DNA from 2 places in the Okibacterium fritillariae genome. Region 2 is predicted to be linked to the other one. Evidence: predicted binding sites of a transcription regulator. Region 2 holds the regulator's gene; the other holds the start of a gene.

Region 1 (9,266 bases), 540 kb from region 2:
GCCTGCGGCCGTGGCCTCCTGCTCCCAGGGCTGAACCTTGCTCTTCTTCACGTTCGCCACGATGGCGAGGATGAGTGGAGCCTTCAACGGTTTGCTCGAGGGCTTGCTCGAACCCTCGGCCTTGCCCAGAGCCCGGGCCAGTTCGAGTCGGGCGTCGCCGCGCAACTCGATCAGGCGCCAGGGGCGGAGCGAGGAGTGGTCGGCCACGCGGCCGGCAGCCTGCACCAGGGGGAGGAGCTCGGCGTGGGTGGGAGCATCCGAGGTCACTTTGGACCAGGAGCGCCGACCCGCGACGATCTCGACGAGGTCGGTCACTTATTCGCTCGGGGTGAAGCCGAGGGCGAGCGAGTTCATGCAGTAACGGTCGCCCGTGGGGGTGCCGAAACCGTCGTCGAACACGTGGCCGAGGTGCGAGCCGCACTTGGCGCAACGCACCTCGGTGCGCACCATTCCGAGGCTTTTGTCTTCGATGAGCTGGACGGCCTCGGGGTCGACCGACTCGTAGAAGGAGGGCCAGCCGCAGCCGGAGTCGAACTTCGTTCCACTCTTGAAGAGCTCGTTGCCGCACGCCGCACAGGTGTAGAGACCGGAGCGGGCCTCGTCGAGGAGTTCACCCGTCCACGGGCGTTCGGTGGCCGCTTCGCGGAGGACGGCGTACTGGTCGGCGGGAAGGTTCTCGCGCCACTCGGCGTCGCTCTTGTTTACTTCGTAAGTCATGGTGCCTCCTGCGGTCATAGACAGATCACTCTATTAAACCGGGCGGAGCTGAATATTGTTCCCGCGTGACATGATGCCGGGATGGATCGAACACGCGCCTGGTACGAGCGTTTCGCGCGGCAGGAGGCGGCGGGGCGCTCGCCGCTCTACGTCGCCTGGGCCGAGGGCGTGGCGGCCGACGATGAGGTGCTCGAGTTGCTGGGCGAGTTGCCGCCCGAGAAGCGTCAACCCAATCTGCTGTTCGCGAGCGCCCGGTGGTGTGGGGCCGACGATGGGATGGGTGAGGTGGCGAGCCCGCGGGAGGTGCCGAGCCCGCGCGAGACGGTGAGCTCGCGGGAGAGGGCTAGCGCGGGAGCCACGATCGGTGCCACGGCCGGGGCGAGCTGGGGCGGCGAGGTCGGAGCCGACGTGGGAACACGGGTTGCGGCGGGTGCGGACGCTGACAACGGTGGCACGTCCTACGCGGCCTTTCGCGGATTCGTCGTCTCGAACTGGTCGAGGGTGGCAGAAGAGATGCGCCTCCGGTCTACTCAGACGAACGAGCCGGGCCGCACCGCGAGCATCCTGCCGGTGTTGGCGCAGATCGACGAGGCCGAGGGGCCGCTCGCTCTGATCGATGTGGGGGCGTCGGCCGGGCTGTGTCTCTACCCGGACCGCTACAGCTTCCGATTGACCAACTCGAGCAGCGTCCGGAGCCTCGACGCGGAACCCGGCGCTCAGATGCTCGACCCGGATGACGGCATCGGGCGTCTCGACGCGGAAACCGGCGCTCAGAAGCTCAACCCGGATGACGGTGTCTGGCGTCTCGACCCGGAAGACGGGCTCAGTTCGGTCGTGCTGGAGACGGTGGTCACGGACTCGGCGGGCCGAAACGACGCGGCACTCGACTCGGCTGATCGGGACGAGCACACCAGGGATGCCAGCGAGACGACGGTGCCTGCAGGTCGGGATGCGGCGCAGGGCTCGGCTGAAGCGACCCGAGCGTCGCTTGTGCTGCCGACACGCATGCCGCGCATCGCGTGGCGTGCCGGTATCGATCTCGCGCCGATCGACGTGCGGGACGCCGAAGACATCCGCTGGTTCCTGACGCTCCTGTGGCCCGAAGAAACTGAGCGGCGCTCGCGGATCGAGGCGGCGCTCGAGATCGTGCGCCGCGACCCGCCGCTCCTCGTCACGGGTGACGCCGTGGATGATCTCGCGGCCCTCGTCGCGCAGGTGCCGGCCGGCGCGACCCCGGTCGTCGTCACGGCAGGGGTGCTCGCGTACCTGCCCCCGGCGCGGCGCGAGGAGTTCGCCCGGGAGGTGCGGCGGCTGGGCGTGCGGTGGATCTCGAACGAGGGGGAGCGCGTGCTGCCGGCGGTGGCCGAGCGACTCGCGCGGATCGAGGGGGCAGGGGCTGCGGCATCCGAACCGGGTCGTTTCATCGTGGCCCTCGATGGCGAACCCCTCGCCGTGGCCGGACCACACGGCCAGTGGCTGCGGTTTCTCTGAGCGCTCGTTTCGACAAACGCCGCGAGCGGTGAGCGGGCGCTCAGGTGGCGCTGGATAGTATGGCGCTCGTGAGGAGGCCCGCCTGATGTCGACACAAGCTCAAAACGATGCTCGCACCACCACAGACCGACTCGACGAACTCTCGGCAGCCATCCTCGATTTCGAGAACCGCACGTGGCGCGAGCAGTCCGTCAAGGACGAGGCCATTCGCAACACCTTCTCGCTGAGCCCGGCCCGCTACTATCAGTTGCTGGGCGCACTGCTGGAATCCCCCCTGGCGGTCGCCTACGATCCGTTGCTCGTCAACCGACTCCGCCGCCTGCACGACCGACGCCTCGCCCGTCGCGACGCACGTGCCCGGCGCAGCCTGTGAGACGAGCGGATGTCGCCCGGTGCGACGCCCCTGACCCGACCCAGAGGACCAACGACTAAGCCATGGGACAGAGCTACCCGAAAGACCGGTTCGACGAAGCACCGCGCGACCTCAAACGCGTCGGTGCGCACCGTGCGCCCGCGAAGCGCCGCGGCTGGATCGGGTTCGTGGTCGCCGCCGTCATCACGCTCCTCCTCGTGGCCATCGGTGCCGTAGCCATCAACGTGCTGAGTGACCGCGTGCAGTTCACCGATACGCCCGTCGCCTCGGGCACCGCACCCGCCAGCGAGGTGCCGACCGCCGCGCCCACCATCGACCCGAACGCCGAGATCGTCGTGCTCAACGGCACGAAGACGGCCGGTCTCGCCGCCACGGCCATCTCGCAGCTCAACGCCGCGGGCTGGGAGCAGAGCATCACGCCGAGCAACTCCACCTCGACCGACGTCGAGACCACCATCGTCTACTACCGGGATGCCGCTCAGGAAGGTGTGGCCCGCGGGCTCGCTCAGGCGCTCGGTGGCGCGACCATCCAGTTGCTGACCGAGACCGAGGCGCCGGATGCCGGAGCCGACGGTGAGGCCACCACCATCACGATCGTGCTCGGCACCGACTACACGCCCACGACCACGGCCCCGTAGGGCTCGGTCGCCGGCTTCGTCGTTGCCGTTGAACGTGGCGTGACGACGCCGGCAGAATCTCGCGGACACACGTCGTCATCGGGCCTGAAACTGCCCGCATATTTCGGCAATGTTTAATTCTCGTTGAATTGTTGTACGCAATCGCGATATCGGGTCATTTACCCGTTGACCTGGCGGTCCATTTCATTACTATCTGGAATTGGTCACACATTTTGCGGTCAGTACGCTCCATCCGGATCGGCCTCGATATGCACGATGGCTGCATCCTCACATATGCAGTAGACCCCGCACAGGCACAAGGTTGGTGCGGCAATAACACAGCAACTGGGAGTTACTCATGGCGAACGGGACCGTGAAATGGTTCAACGCTGAAAAAGGTTTCGGCTTCATCACCGTCGACGGAGAGGGACAGGACGTCTTCGTCCACTATTCGGCGATCGACATGTCCGGCTACAAGGTTCTCGAAGAGGGCCAGGCCGTCGTGTTCGAGGTCGGCACCGGGGCAAAGGGCCCGCAGGCGGAGTCGGTGCGCCTCGCCTGAGACCGCATCAACGATCAATCGAGAACGCCGCTCGCGCATCGCGGGCGGCGTTCTTCATTCCCGGTCACGCGGCTTGCACTCGGTGGGGGAGAGTGCCAGAATCGTGTTAGCACTCGATCAACCTGAGTGCTAAATACGTTCATGACGTCCGGGAGGGACGAAAAACACAATGGCTAAGATCATTGCTTTTGACGAAGAGGCCCGCCGCGGCCTCGAGCGTGGCTTGAACACGCTGGCCGACGCCGTCCGAGTCACCCTCGGGCCCCGCGGCCGCAACGTCGTACTCGAGAAGAAGTGGGGCGCCCCCACGATCACCAACGACGGCGTGTCCATCGCCAAGGAGATCGAACTCGACGACCCGTACGAGAAGATCGGCGCCGAGCTGGTCAAAGAGGTCGCCAAGAAGACCGACGACGTTGCCGGTGACGGCACCACGACGTCCGTCGTCCTGGCTCAGGCCCTCGTTCGCGAAGGACTTCGCAACGTGGCCGCCGGTGCCGACCCCATCAGCCTGAAGAAGGGCATCGAGAAGGCCGTCGCCGCCGTCTCGGCCGAGCTCATCTCCGCTGCCAAGGAGATCGAGACCAAGGAAGAGATCGCCGCCACGGCATCCATCTCGGCCGCCGACCCCCAGATCGGTGCGATCATCGCCGAGGCGATCGACAAGGTCGGTAAGGAAGGTGTCGTCACCGTCGAGGAGTCGAACACGTTCGGCACCGAGCTCGAGCTCACCGAGGGTATGCGCTTCGACAAGGGTTACCTGTCGGCCTACTTCGTGACCGACGCCGACCGTCAGGAAGCGGTCTTCGAAGACCCCTACATCCTGATCGCGAACTCGAAGATCTCGAACATCAAGGACCTTCTGCCGATCGTCGACCAGGTCATCCAGTCGGGCAAGCAGCTCCTCATCATCGCCGAGGACGTCGACGGCGAAGCTCTCGCGACGCTCGTCGTCAACAAGATCCGCGGCATCTTCAAGTCGGTTGCCGTCAAGGCTCCCGGCTTCGGTGACCGTCGCAAGGCCCAGCTGCAGGACATCGCCATCCTCACCGGTGGTCAGGTCATCAGCGAAGAGGTCGGCCTCAAGCTCGAGAACGTGACGCTCGACCTGCTGGGTCGCGCTCGCAAGGTCGTCATCACCAAGGACGAGACCACCATCGTCGAGGGTGCCGGCGACGCCGAGCAGATCGCCGGTCGCGTTGCTCAGATCCGTAAAGAGATCGAGAACACCGACAGCGACTACGACCGCGAGAAGCTGCAGGAGCGCCTGGCCAAGCTGGCCGGCGGTGTTGCGGTCATCAAGGCCGGTGCCGCGACCGAGGTCGAGCTCAAGGAGCGCAAGCACCGCATCGAAGACGCCGTTCGCAACGCGAAGGCAGCCGTCGAAGAGGGCATCGTCGCCGGTGGTGGTGTCGCCCTGATTCAGGCCGGCAAGACCGCTTTCGACAAGCTCGACCTCACGGGTGACGAGGCGACCGGTGCCAACATCGTGCGCGTCGCCATCGACGCCCCGCTGAAGCAGATCGCCCTCAACGCGGGCCTCGAGCCCGGCGTCGTGGCCGAGAAGGTTCGCAACCTGCCCGTCGGACACGGCCTCAACGCCGCGACCGGCGAGTACGTCGACATGCTGGCCGCCGGCATCAACGACCCGGTGAAGGTGACCCGTTCGGCTCTGCTGAACGCCGCCTCCATCGCCGGTCTGTTCCTCACCACCGAGGCCGTCGTCGCCGACAAGCCCGAGCGCAACGCTCCGGCCCCGGCCGACCCCACCGGTGGCATGGACTTCTAAGTCCTGCACACACGAGAGGCGTCCTCCTTTGGGAGGGCGCCTCTCGCCGTTGAACCGCACGGCGAGTACGTGCGCGTGAGCACGTTTGCGAAGTCGTGGTCGTAGTCGTAGTCGTGGTCGCAGCCCTGGAGCTGCAGCCGTGGCGGTAGGCGCAGCCGGAGTAGTAGCCGTGGCCGCAGGTGCAGGTGCAGGTGCAGGTGCAGGTGCAGGTGCAGGTGCGGGTGGGGCCCTAGTCCCAGCCGCACCCGCAATTGCAGTCGCAGTCGTAGGGGCAGCCGCAGCGGCAGCCGCGGCCGCTGTTGCTCGCGCGAGCGGGTGGCGTGCGAGCTAGCGGGTGGCGGGGGAGGCGTCGCCGCCGCGCGGAGCGAGCTCAGCGGCGCGCTGGGCGTCGAGGAGCGGCAGGGTGACACGGAACGTCGCTCCGCCGCCCGGGGTCTCGTCGACCGTCACAGTGCCCTCGTGGGCCCGGATGATCGACGACACGATGGCCAGCCCGAGGCCGCTGCCGCCGGTCTCGCGCGTGCGAGAGCTGTCGGCGCGCCAGAAGCGCTCGAAGATCTTCTCGCGGATCTGCGGGGGAACGCCCTCGCCGTGGTCAATGACCGCGATGGTCGCGGTGCCCGTGGCGGGGTTGGCCGAGACGCCGATCTCGATCGGGCTTCCGGGCGGCGTGAACCGCAGCGCGTTGCCGATGAGGTTCGTCACCACCTGTCGGATCTTGTTCTCCTCGGCGTAGACGAGCGCGGGCGTCTCGGGGCGCACACCGTCGAGTCCCTCAGACGCAGCCAGGTCGATGATGTCGTGTTCGTCGGTGTCGCGGCCGACGCCGGGCGCTCCGGAGCGGGGGCGACGTGACCGGAGGCGTGCGAGCGTTGCGCCGGCGTAGGCGATGGGGCCCGTCGCCGCGGCCGGTCCGGTGCCATCCGCGCGCGAGCGCCGCACGAGAGGGGACGTCTGGCCGTCAGTGGACGCACTGGTCGGCGCGCCAGAAGCATCGGGTGCCGTGTCTCCGGTGCGCGCAGCCGCAGCGGCAGCGGCCTGAGGGTCGGTGCCCGCACCCGCGCTGGCACCGGCGGAGGCGAGTGCGCCCGCAGCGGCACCGAGAGCCGGGCCGGAAGACGTGGCCGGGGTGGCGCGCAGCGCGGTCTGAGGCGGGTTGTCGGCGACGACGGTGACCGTGCGATCTTGCGACGCGGCGGATGCATCCATGGCGGCGTCGCGGGCGATCGGGGTGAGGTCGACGACCGTGCGCATGAGCGGCTTCGTCTCGTCGAGGCGCGCGAGCTCGAGCAGGTCTTCGACGAGGCCACCCATGCGGATGGCTTCTTTCTCGATGCGTTCCATGGCCTGGGCGACGTCGTCGGGGGTCTGCAGGGCGCCCATGCGGTAGAGCTCGGCGTAGCCCCGCACGGTGACGAGGGGCGTGCGCAGCTCGTGGCTGGCGTCACCCACGAAGCGGCGCATCTGGCTGATGGTCTTGCTGCGGTCGGAGAACGCCTGGTCGATGCGGTTCAACATGGTGTTGAGCGAGCGGTTCAGGCGGCCGACCTCAGTGTTGGGGGTCGAGACGCTGAGGCGTTGGCTGAAGTCACCCTTGGCGATGGCGGCGGCGGTGCTCTCGACATCCCGCAACGGCTGGAACGTGGATGTCACGAGCAAACGTGTCAGCACGGCCCCGAGAATGATGACCCCGAGGCCCAGGCCGAAGAAGATCGTGAGGTAGGTGGCAACGACATTGTCGGTTTCGCGCATCGACATGGCCACGACGGCGACGCCCGTGCTGCGCCCGTCGTCCCAACGGATGGGGGCAGCCACCGCCGAATAGGTGATCGCCCCGTTGGCGTTGTGCAACTCGAACGGCACCAGGTCGCGCCCGGCCGCCTGTTCGAGGGTGAAGATGGCCGGCGGCACGGGAAGGGTGCTCGACGGCTTGCTGCGCCACGTGTTGCCCACGTATTCGCCGGTCGGGTTGTAGAACGCGACATAGAAGTCGGAGTTCGACCCGTCGAGCACCACGTCGTTGTCGACGAGCCCCGCGATGTATTCGTTCTGTGCCTGCGCCTGCAGCTTGGCGTTGACCTGGTTGGTCAGCGCCGGCTTGAGGATGGCGACCGTGCCGACTCCCGCGAGCAGCAACCCCATGGCGAGGACGATAACGGTGACACCGGTGATCTTGGTGCGCAGCGAAATCGAATTCCACCACTCGGAGAGGGAATCGTTCATTGGGTGCGGATCAGGCCTTACCGGTCTTCAACATGTAGCCGAAGCCACGCTTGGTCTGTATGAGGGGTTCTGACGAGAACTGGTCGAGCTTGCGGCGCAGGTAAGAGATGTAGCTTTCGACGATTCCCGCGTCACCGTTGAAATCGTACTCCCACACGTGGTCGAGGATCTGGGCTTTGCTGAGCACGCGGTTGGGGTTGAGCATGAGGTAGCGCAGCAGCTTGAACTCGGTGGGGCTGAGCTCGATGGCCGTCTCGCCCACGAGCACCTCGTGCGTGTCCTGGTCCATGGTGAGCTCGCCGGCGCGGATGACCGCGTCTTCGTCGGCGTGCATGGTGCGTCGCAGGATGGCCTTGATGCGGGCCACGATCTCGTCGAGGCTGAAGGGCTTGGTGACGTAGTCGTCGCCGCCCACCGTGAGACCCGTGATCTTGTCTTCGGTGTCGTCCTTGGCCGTGAGGAAGAGGATGGGGGCCGTGTAGCCCGAGGAGCGCAGACGCTTGGTGACACCGAAGCCGTTCATATCGGGCAGCATCACGTCGAGGATGATCAGGTCGGGCTCTTCTTCGAGGACGGCCGAGATGGCCTGAGCGCCGTTGCCGACCGCGCGCACCGCGAAACCGGCGAAGCGCAGGCTCGTGGTGAGGAGGTCGCGGATGTTGGGTTCGTCGTCGACGATAAGGATGCGTGGTCCGGTCATGCCCCTAGTATCTGCGTGTTGTCTGCACGTTGTCTGGGAGCGCTGGGGAGGTGCGCAGGGCGCCGGCTCGATGACATCCGAGCGCCCTGCCCCTGCTTACGCCGCGATGCTGTCGGCGTCGAGGATCGTGTAGCTGTAGCCCTGTTCGGCGAGGAACCGCTGACGGTTTTGCGCGAAGTCCTGATCGACCGTGTCGCGGGCAACGAGCGTGTAGAAGTTGGCGGCCAGGCCGGACTCCTTGGGACGCAGCAGACGGCCGAGGCGCTGGGCCTCTTCCTGGCGCGAACCGAACGATCCCGACACCTGGATGGCGACGGTGGCCTCGGGTAGGTCGACCGAGAAGTTCGCGACTTTCGACACGACGAGCACTTGCTCTTCGCCGACGCGGAACGCCTGGAAGAGTCGCTCGCGTTCGTCGACGGGCGTCGAGCCGGTGAGCTGCGGGGCGCCGAGGGCGGTGGCGAGTTCGTCGATCTGGTCGAGATATTGGCCGATGACGAGGATGCGCTCACCCTTGTGCTTCTTCACGAGCTCGCGCACGACATCCAACTTGGCGGGAGCCGTGGCGGCGAGGCGGTAGCGCTCGTCGTCGGCCGCGGCCGCGTAGGTAAGGCGTTCGGACTGCGGCAGGTCGATGCGCACCTCGTAACAGGTGGCGGGGGAGATGTAGCCCTGGGCCTCGATCTCTTTCCACGGCGCGTCGAAACGCTTCGGGCCGATGAGGCTGAATACATCGCCCTCGCGGCCGTCCTCGCGCACGAGCGTGGCGGTGAGGCCGAGGCGGCGACGCGCTT
Region 2 (9,266 bases):
CTGCACGTGCAGTTGTTCCATAGCCCCCGTGTCGACGAGGACGATGTTGAGATCGGCCTCGGCGTTGACGTGCATGGCCTGGAAGGCGTAGGTGGCGAGCCGGAGCAGCGCAGCCTCGTCGACGGGCATCTGTGACTCGTTATTGATCTCGATGCTCACGGACGGGGCCTTTCAGGAGTAAGGGGGTGTGATGGGCGGACGCCTCTCAAGAGGCGCTGCCGCGGCGGGGCTGCCGATCACGAGGTGCTCCCCGACGCTCGGCCCGGTTGGCGAACTCGGCCGCCTGCTCGCGCTCGAAACGCTGCGCCTGCTTCGTCTGATCATATTCGCTGTAGGCATCGACGATGCGGCCGACGAGCGTGTGCCGCACGACGTCGTCGCTCGTGAGCTCGGCGAAGTGGATGTCGTCGATCTCGCGCAGCACGCGCGTGACGAGTCGCAGGCCCGACGAACCGGTGGGCAGGTCGACCTGCGTGACGTCACCCGTGATGACCATCTTCGACCCGAAGCCGAGACGCGTCAGGAACATCTTCATCTGCTCGGGCGTGGTGTTCTGGGCTTCGTCGAGCACGATGAACGAATCATTGAGCGTGCGACCGCGCATGTAGGCCAGGGGCGCGACCTCGATCGTGCCGGCGGCCAGGAGCTTGGGAACGAGTTCGGGGTCCATCATCTCGTTGACCGCGTCGTAGAGCGGTCGGAGGTAGGGATCGATCTTGTCGGTCAGCGTGCCGGGCAGGAAGCCGAGGCGCTCACCGGCCTCGACCGCGGGGCGCGTGAGGATGATGCGCGTCACTTCTTTGCGCTGCAACGCCTGTACGGCCTTGGCCATGGCGAGGTAGGTCTTACCCGTTCCGGCCGGGCCGATGCCGAATGTGATGGTGTTCTCGTCGATGGCCTCGACATAGTCGCGCTGGCCGGATGTCTTCGGACGGATCGTCTTGCCGCGTGACGACAGGATGGCCTGGCTCATCACGCCCGAGGGGCTCTGGCCCTCGTCGAGCATCTTCGCGGACGTTCGCACACCCTCGGGATCGAGGTCGAGGCCGTTCTTCACGAGGGCGATGAGCTCGTCGACGAGCGCGGCCGCCTGATTCACCTCGGCGCGTTCACCGCTCAGCGTGACTTCGTTGCCACGGACGTGCACGGTGACACCGGGGAACTGCTTCTCGATCGTGGAGAGCAGGCGATCCTGTGGGCCGAGCAGGCGCACCATCGCGACGCCGTCGATCGTGAGATGGCGGTCGACGTGGGCTGCGGCAGCGTCGCCGGCCCCCGGGGCCGACACGAGCGATGGATCGACCGACGTGCCGGACGTGCCGGACGTGTTCGGCGCGGCCTGGGCCTCGGCCGAACGGGACGTATCGTCAGAATGTGGCAAGTGAGCCCTCCGAAAGGTCTCCCGCGAGGACGTGGGCGTGCACGTGGAAGACGGTTTGACCGGCGCTTTCGCCGGTGTTGAAGATGAGTCGATAGTCGCCGCCCGCTCGCTCGGCGGCAATGCGTGAGCCGACCGCGACGACTTCGGCCAGGAGGTCGGGCTCGGCCGCCGCCAGCTCGGTGACGTTGCGATATGCCTCGGTTTTGGGAACCACGAGGACGTGCACGGGCGCTTTAGGCGCGATGTCTTCGAACGCGATCACACGATCGGTTTCGGCCACGATCGTGGCCGGGATCTCGCGTGAAACGATGCGGGCGAAGATGGAGCGTTCGGAATCGGACATGGGTCCATTCTAAAGAAACACCGCCGCGCCGAGGCGGTTATCCACAGATCGGTTCGCTCTCAGCGTGGTGCGGCCGCAGGCCGAAGCGACGCCGACCGTCACCAGCGGCCGAGCCGCACATTCAAGACGGCGAGGGCGGCGGGACCGGCCGTCGACGTGCGCAGAACGGTCGACCCGAGACGCACGATGCGAGCACCCGCCGACGCCATCCGGTCGAGTTCCGCCGGCGATACCCCGCCTTCGGGGCCCACGACGATGACGATCTCGCCCTCGGACGGCAGCTCGGTCTCGGCGAGAGTCGTCTCGCCGCGGGGGTCGAGCACGAGCACGAGGGCCCGCGAGGCGCGTTCCGCCAGCTGGGCCGTCGACTGCAGCGCCTCGACCTCGGGCAGCCACGGGCGGATCGACTGCTTGGTCGCCTCGCGCGCGATGGTCTGCCAGCGCTGTCGCCCCTTCTCGGCCTTCTGCGCGTCCCAGCGGGAGATGCTGCGTTCGGCCGACCATGGGACGATCGCGTCGACACCCAGTTCGGTCGCGGCCTGGACGGCTCGCTCGTCGCGGTCGCCCTTGGCCAGGGCCTGCACGAGCACGAGTGCGGGGCTCGCGGCATCCGATCGCTCGGAGTGCTCGACGCGGATGACAACGCTCGACGCACTCGACGACTCGACCGTGCCCGTGGCCAGCAGACCCGCGCCGTTGCCGACGCTGACCGACTCGCTCACGCGGACGCGGTTCACGGTCGCCGCGTGTTTGGCCTCGGCCCCCGTCAATTCGACGGTGTCGCCGACGGGTGCCTCGGTCAGGTCCTCCCGCAGGAACAGGCTGCTCATGTCGCTGCCCGCTAGGCGTTCATGAAGCGGTCGCGCAGCTTCTGGAACAGCCCCTGCTGGAACTGTCCGAGCTTCGGGCCCGACTGCTTGCGGTGCGATGCGAACGACTTGATGAGCTCGCGCTCTTTGTGGTCGAGCTTGGTGGGCGTGACCACGTGGATGCCGACGCGCAGGTCGCCACGCCCCGTGCCGCGCAGCTTGGTGATGCCGCGACCCTTGATGGTGAGCACCTCCGACGACTGCACGCCCGGACGCACCTCGAGGGGCACGTCGCCGTCGAGCGCGGGCACGGTCGTCTCGGTGCCCAGGATGGCGTCGGTCATGGGCACTTCGAGCGTGCACAGCAGGTCGTCGCCGTCGCGGCTGAAGATGTCGTGGTGACGCACCTTCATCTCGAGGTAGAGGTCTCCGTTGGGGCCTCCGGCCTGGCCGATCTCGCCAGAGCCGGGCATCTGCAGGCGCAGGCCCGTGTCGACGCCGGCGGGGATGTCGACGGGAACCGTGCGGCGCGCGCGGACGCGTCCCTGGCCTTGGCAGGTGGCGCAGGGCGCGGGGATGACGGTGCCGTAACCGCGGCAGGTGCCGCAGGGCGCCGACGTGACGACGTTGCCGAGCAGCGACCGCACCTGGCGCTGGATCTGGCCGGAGCCGTGGCAGATGTCGCAGGTGACGGGAGAGGTGCCGGGCTGGCAGCACGAGCCCTGGCAGGTCTCGCAGAGCACGGCTGTGTCGACCTCGAGGTCGCGATGCGTGCCGAAGATGACCTCGCCGAGGTCGAGCTCCACGCGCAGCAGGGCGTCCTGGCCGCGCTCCTGGCGCGACTTCGGGCCGCGCTGTTGGCCGCCACCGCCGAAGAACGTGTCGAAGATGTCGCCGAATCCGCCGAAGCCGCCCGCGCCACCGAAACCTGAGCCGCCCTGGTCGCCGAGGTCGTAGCGCTCGCGCTGCTGCGGGTCGCTCAGCACTTCGTAGGCGTGCGTGACATCTTTGAACCGCTCGGAGGCCTCGGCCGCCGGGTTCACATCGGGGTGCAGCTCACGGGCGAGCCGGCGGTATGCCTTCTTGATCTCGTCGGGGGAAGCGTCGCGCGACACGCCTAGTACGTCGTAGTGGTCAGCCACCGAAGGCCTTTCGTCGATCCCGGTCGGAGGATGACTCCGGGCCGGGAAATGTTCAGAGGGTAATGAGGTCGAGACATGGTGCAGAAGGTGTGGAGCGGAAAGATGAGGGGTCAGCCGTCGCCGAGTTGCCGGGACAGATAACGGGCCACCGCGCGAACGGCGGCGATGTTGTTGGAGTAGTCCATTCTCGTCGGTCCGAGAACGCCGAGGCGCGAGAGTTCGCCCGCAGAGGAACGGTAGTTGCTCGTGACGATAGAAGTCTGTGACAGACCGAACGACGCATTCTCCTGGCCGATGCGCGCGATGACACTCGATGACGCCAAGCCGGAAGGGTCGGCCTGCAGCTCGCCGAAGAGGCGCAACAGGATGACCTGCTGCTCGAGCGCCTCGAGCACGGGATAGATGCTCCCCGAAAAGTCTTCCTCGGTGCGGGCCAGGTTGGCGGCTCCCGCCATGACGAGCCGGTCCTGGCGATAGGCCGAGAGCTGGTCGATGAGGGCGGCGACGATGGATGCGATGAGTGGGGCCTCGTCGGGTCGGGCATCGTTGGCGAGGCGCTCGAGTGCTGCACCGGCATCCGCCACACCGATGCCCACGGCTGCCTGGTTGAAGCGGTGTTTGAGCGACTCGACATCGGTCTCGAGTGTGACCAGCGGGGACTCGACGACCCGCTGCTCGACCCGACCGTTGTCGGTGATGAGCACGACGAGCAGGCGGTGGTCCGCGAGGAAGACGAGCTCGATGTGTCGCACCTGGGCCCGGGCGAACGACGGGTATTGCACGATGGCGACCTGGTTGGTGAGCTGAGCGAGCAGACGCACGGTGCGCGACAACACGTCATCGAGCCCGACCGATTGCCCGAGGAACGCCTCGATGGCCTCACGCTGGGCGGCCGAGAGCGGGCGACGATCGGCGAGCTGGTCGACGAAGAGGCGGTAGCCCTTGTCGGTCGGCACCCGGCCAGAAGAGGTGTGCGGCGCGACGATCAATTCTTCGTCTTCGAGCTGCGCCATATCGTTGCGGATGGTGGCCGCCGAGACGCCGAACGAGTGGCGCTCGACGATGGCTTTGGAGCCCACCGGCTCGCGGCTGGCGACATAATCTTGCACGATGGCACGGAGGACTTCGAGACCGCGATCGGATGGCATCGGCTACTCCCCTCGGTGTCGGCAGTGTCGCTCGGCCGCATCAGGCGGCCGGTCGGTTGGCACTCGTTTACTCGGAGTGCCAATTCTACCTCCGTAACCTCGGCTCGGCCAATTGCCGCACGGCACCGCGAGGCGCTACTTTGAGGGCATGACTGATGCACACGGGCAAGACCCGGCCGAGAAGAAACCCGACGACGCGTCGAACGGCGCGCCGGTGCCACCGATCGACGGCAGCGCAGCGGGCCACCAGCCGGCGCAGCCCGAGGCCGCCTCACCGTATGGCCAGCCGCAGCAGCCCTCGCAGCCGCAGGCGCCCGAGCAGCCCCACGCACCCGAGCAGCCGCAGGCACCGGGTTCGCCCTACGGCCAGCAGCCCGGACAGCCGCCCTTCGGCGCACCCGCTGGGCAGTCGCAGCCCGGCCAGTTCGGTCAGCCCCCGCAGGGCGCTCCTCACAGCCAGCAGCCTCCGCAGCAGCCGTTCGGTGCGCCGAACGGTCAGCCTCAGGGACAGCCGGGGCACTACGGCCAGCCCCAGGGTCAGCCCGGTCAGAACGGTCAGTACGGCCAGTACGGCCAGCCTCAGGGACAGCCGGGACAGTACGGTCAGCCTCAGGGCCAGCCCGGGCAGTACGGCCAGCAGGGCCAGCCGCCTTACGGCCAGCAGCCCGGTCAGCCCTACGGCCAGCCCGGCCAGCATGGTGGCCCCGGCGGCCCCGTTCCTCCGCAGTTCGGCGGACAGCCCGGGTATGGCCCCCAGCCCCTCTCCCCCGCGGACGACAAGCTATGGGCCAGCCTCTCGCACTTCCTCGGCGTGCTGTGGCTACTGCCGTCGCTCATCATCTTCCTGGTCTTCAAAGACCGCGGCCCCCGCGTGCGCGAAGAGTCCAAGGAAGCGCTGAACTGGCAGATCACGTTCCTGATCGGCTACATCGCCCTGTCGATCGTGATCGGCATCATCCAGGCCATCCTCTACTCGACGGGTGCCTACGGCATTGCGGGCATCTTCGGCCTGCTGCAGGGCGCGCTCTACGTCGTCAACCTGGTCTTCTCGATCATCGGCGGCGTGCGCGTGACTCAGGGCGGCAGCTACCGTTACCCGTTCTCGCTGCGTCTCATCAAGTAGCGCGACACTCGCATCACGACAGAAGGGCCGTCCCACTCGGGGCGGCCCTTCTGTCGTGGGCGCACACTCGGTCATGGGCGCACACTCGGTCGTATGCGCGCACTCGCTCGTCGTCGCGCACTCGGGCGCCACACGGCGCTCGCGCGGGAGCCAAGCTTCGCTCAGTAGTCGGTCAAACGCCTGACGACCGCATCGGCCATGAGGCGGCCGGGACGCGTGAGCACGAGGTGTCCGCGCAGGGCGGCCGCGGCATCCACGAAACCGTCGGCGATGAGCCCGGCAACGGCCACACGGCCCTCGGGCGCGAGCGAGCGGATGTCGAGCCCGTCGGCGATGCGCACGCCCAACATGATGCGTTCCATCTCTTGCACGTCGCTGTCGAGGGTCTCGCGCCCGGCGGCAGGTGAGGCACCCTCGGCCATGCGCCCCGCATAGGCGGCAGGATGCTTCACGTTCCACCAGCGCACGCCACCCACGTGCGAGTGCGCCCCGGGCCCGATGCCCCACCAATCGGCACCCGTCCAGTAGGAGAGGTTGTGGCGCGAGCGGGTGTCGTGGCCCGTGGACCAGTTGCTCACCTCATACCAGCCGTAGCCGGCATCCTGGAAGCGCTTGTCGGCGAGATCGTACATATCGGCCTGCAGGTCTTCGTCGGGCTCGGCGACCTGGCCCGACCGGATCTGGCGTGCCAGTTTGGTGCCCGGCTCGACGATGAGCGAGTAGGCCGAGATGTGGTCGGGTCGGGTAGCGAGGGCCTGGTCGATCGATCGTTCCCAATCGGCGAGCGTCTCGCCGGGGGTGCCATAGATGAGGTCGACCGACACCTGCAGGCCCACCTCGCGGGCCCAGGCCACGACGAGGGGAACGCGCTCGGGGTCGTGCGTGCGCTCGAGGGTGGCGAGCACGTGGGGCACGGCCGATTGCATGCCGAAGGACACGCGCGTGAAGCCCGCCTCCTTCAGGGTGGCCAAGTAGTCGCGGTCGACCGAATCGGGGTTGGCCTCGGTGGTGACCTCGGCGCCGGGCGCAAAGCCGTGCTCGTCGCGCACGGCGGCGAGCATCATGGCCAGGTCAACCGCCGGCAGGAGGGTCGGGGTTCCGCCGCCGAAGAAAACCGTCGAGACGGGTCGAGGGGCGACGCCCGATTCGCGCAACACGTGAGCCGACAAGCGCACCTCGTCGGCTGCCTGGCCCGCGTAGTCGGTGCGTTTCGCCCCGCGCAGCTCGTCGGACGTGTAGGTGTTGAAGTCGCAATAGCCGCAGCGCACACGGCAGAACGGCACGTGCAGGTACATACCGAAGGGCCGGTCGCCCGAGCCGGCCGCGGCCGAGACCGGCAGCAGTCCGTCGGCGGGAGCCGGGTCGCCGAGAGGCAACGCTCCGGCCACTAGGAACCCTGGGCGGACGCGGGCGGCGCCGAGGGGAACGCCGGCGAAAGTGCGCGCAGGTAGGCCTGCGTCAGGCGCTTGCGGCGGCGGCGGTCGAGCACGGGCAGCAGGCGGTAGGTCAGCGTGAGCGGGCGCGTGAAGGCGCGCACCGTGAACCAGACCGAGTCGTCGTCGCGGTGCTCGAGCTGGAACGACTCCTCACCCGAGATGGGGTGCGCGTCGACGGTTCCGTAGGCGAAAGCGACGCGCGTCGGCTCCTCGACCACATAGACGACACGGATGCGGGCGTCGACGTGTGCGCCGTCGACACTGCCGCGCAGATGCGCCGTCGTGCCCGCGGCGATGTAGGGCGAACCATCCGACCCGAAACGTTTCTCGCTGGCCGCGTGGATGGGCTCGAGCGCCGAACCGTCTTCGGCGAAACGGATGCCGCCGTACTGCGCACCCTCGTCGACGTGGATGTCGCTGACCGTGATGCCCGAGGCGTGCTGCACGCCCCACGTGAGTAGCTGAGCCGCGGCCGTGTGGAAACGCTGCTCGCCGCTGCCGAGCCGGATGGACGACTCGCTCGGCACGAAACCTTCGGGCGGGTACTGCATCAGATCGGGAGCTTGAGTGGCGCCGACGGCCGCGTAATTCACGGGCAGGTCGACGAAGTTGCTGCGACGCACGCTACTTCTTCTCCTTGCCTTCGGTGTCACCCGACAGGGCGGCGATGAACGCCTCCTGCGGAACCTCCACCTTGCCCACCATCTTCATGCGCTTCTTGCCCTCTTTCTGCTTCTCGAGCAGCTTGCGCTTGCGGGTGATGTCACCGCCGTAGCACTTGGCGAGGACATCCTTGCGCATGGCACGGATGGACTCGCGGGCGATGATGCGGGCACCGATGGCGGCCTGGATGGGCACCTCGAACTGCTGGCGCGGGATGAGCTTCTTGAGACGCTCGGTCATGAGCACGCCATAGGCGTAGGCCTTCTCACGGTGCACGATGGCGCTGAACGCGTCGACCTGCTCACCCTGCAACAGGATGTCGACCTTCACCAGGTCGGCCTCTTGCTCGCCCATGGGCTCGTAGTCGAGCGAGGCATAGCCCTGCGTACGGCTCTTCAGGTGGTCGAAGAAGTCGAACACGATCTCGCCGAGCGGCATGCTGTAACGCAGCTCGACGCGGTCTTCGCCGAGGTACTCCATGCCGAGCAGGGTGCCACGGCGCGACTGGCAGAGTTCCATGATCGTGCCGACGTAGTCCTTGGGCGCCAGAATGGCGGCGCGCACGACGGGCTCGGACACGGCCTGGATCTTGCCGGTCGGGAACTCGGACGGGTTCGTGACCGTGACGGTCTTCTTGTCTTCGGTGCGCACCTCATAGATGACGGAGGGCGCCGTGGTGATGAGGTCGAGGCCGAATTCGCGCTCGAGGCGCTCGGTGATGATCTCGAGGTGCAGCAGGCCGAGGAACCCGCAGCGGAAACCGAAGCCCAGGGCCACGGATGTCTCGGGCTCGTAGTTGAGCGAGGCATCCGACAGCTTGAGCTTGTCGAGCGCTTCGCGCAGGTCGGGGTAGTCGCCGCCGTCGATCGGGTAGAGACCGGAGAAGACCATGGGCTTTGGGTCGGTGTAGCCCGGAAGCGCATCGGTTGCGGGGCTCTTGAGCGTGGTGACCGTGTCGCCCACCTTGGAGAGACGCACGTCTTTTACGCCCGTGATCAGGTAGCCGACCTCGCCGACGCCCAGGCCCTTGGACGGGATGGGCTCGGGGCTCGAGACGCCGATCTCGAGCAGCTCGTGCGTGGAGCGCGTGGACATCATCTGGATGCGCTCGCGCGGCGACAGGCTGCCGTCGATCATGCGCACGTAGGTGACGACGCCACGGTAGCTGTCGTAGACCGAGTCGAAGATCATGGCGCGCGTGGGCGCGTTGGCGTCGCCCTT

The links. Region 2 encodes HrcA, which represses chaperone genes, less so after heat shock. Its sites were predicted from a motif close to TTNGCACTCGNNNNNNNCGAGTGCNAA; they were not measured.
Region 1: the regulator HrcA is predicted to act here: its motif matches at 3,867-3,893, upstream of groL (chaperonin GroEL).

Annotation. Positions count from the first base shown of each region.
Region 1 is NZ_CP199917.1:971,538-980,803, forward strand. It holds partial or broken gene ACUWEX_RS04635 (nitroreductase family protein) at 1-315, opposite strand, end outside; gene msrB (peptide-methionine (R)-S-oxide reductase MsrB) at 316-717, opposite strand; gene ACUWEX_RS04645 (DUF2332 family protein) at 799-2,208, shown strand; gene ACUWEX_RS04650 (DUF3263 domain-containing protein) at 2,294-2,581, shown strand; gene ACUWEX_RS04655 (LytR C-terminal domain-containing protein) at 2,644-3,219, shown strand; gene ACUWEX_RS04660 (cold-shock protein) at 3,557-3,760, shown strand; gene groL (chaperonin GroEL) at 3,930-5,549, shown strand; gene ACUWEX_RS04670 (sensor histidine kinase) at 5,877-7,772, opposite strand; gene ACUWEX_RS04675 (response regulator transcription factor) at 7,783-8,472, opposite strand; gene ACUWEX_RS04680 (DNA repair helicase XPB) at 8,569-9,266, opposite strand, start outside.
Region 2 is NZ_CP199917.1:1,508,702-1,517,967, reverse strand. It holds gene ybeY (rRNA maturation RNase YbeY) at 1-159, opposite strand, end outside; gene ACUWEX_RS07105 (PhoH family protein) at 206-1,216, opposite strand; gene ACUWEX_RS07100 (histidine triad nucleotide-binding protein) at 1,368-1,724, opposite strand; gene ACUWEX_RS07095 (16S rRNA (uracil(1498)-N(3))-methyltransferase) at 1,823-2,554, opposite strand; gene dnaJ (molecular chaperone DnaJ) at 2,566-3,675, opposite strand; gene hrcA (heat-inducible transcriptional repressor HrcA) at 3,786-4,823, opposite strand; gene ACUWEX_RS07080 (DUF4870 domain-containing protein) at 4,972-5,946, shown strand; gene hemW (radical SAM family heme chaperone HemW) at 6,108-7,334, opposite strand; gene ACUWEX_RS07070 (DUF1990 family protein) at 7,334-8,005, opposite strand; gene lepA (translation elongation factor 4) at 8,007-9,266, opposite strand, start outside.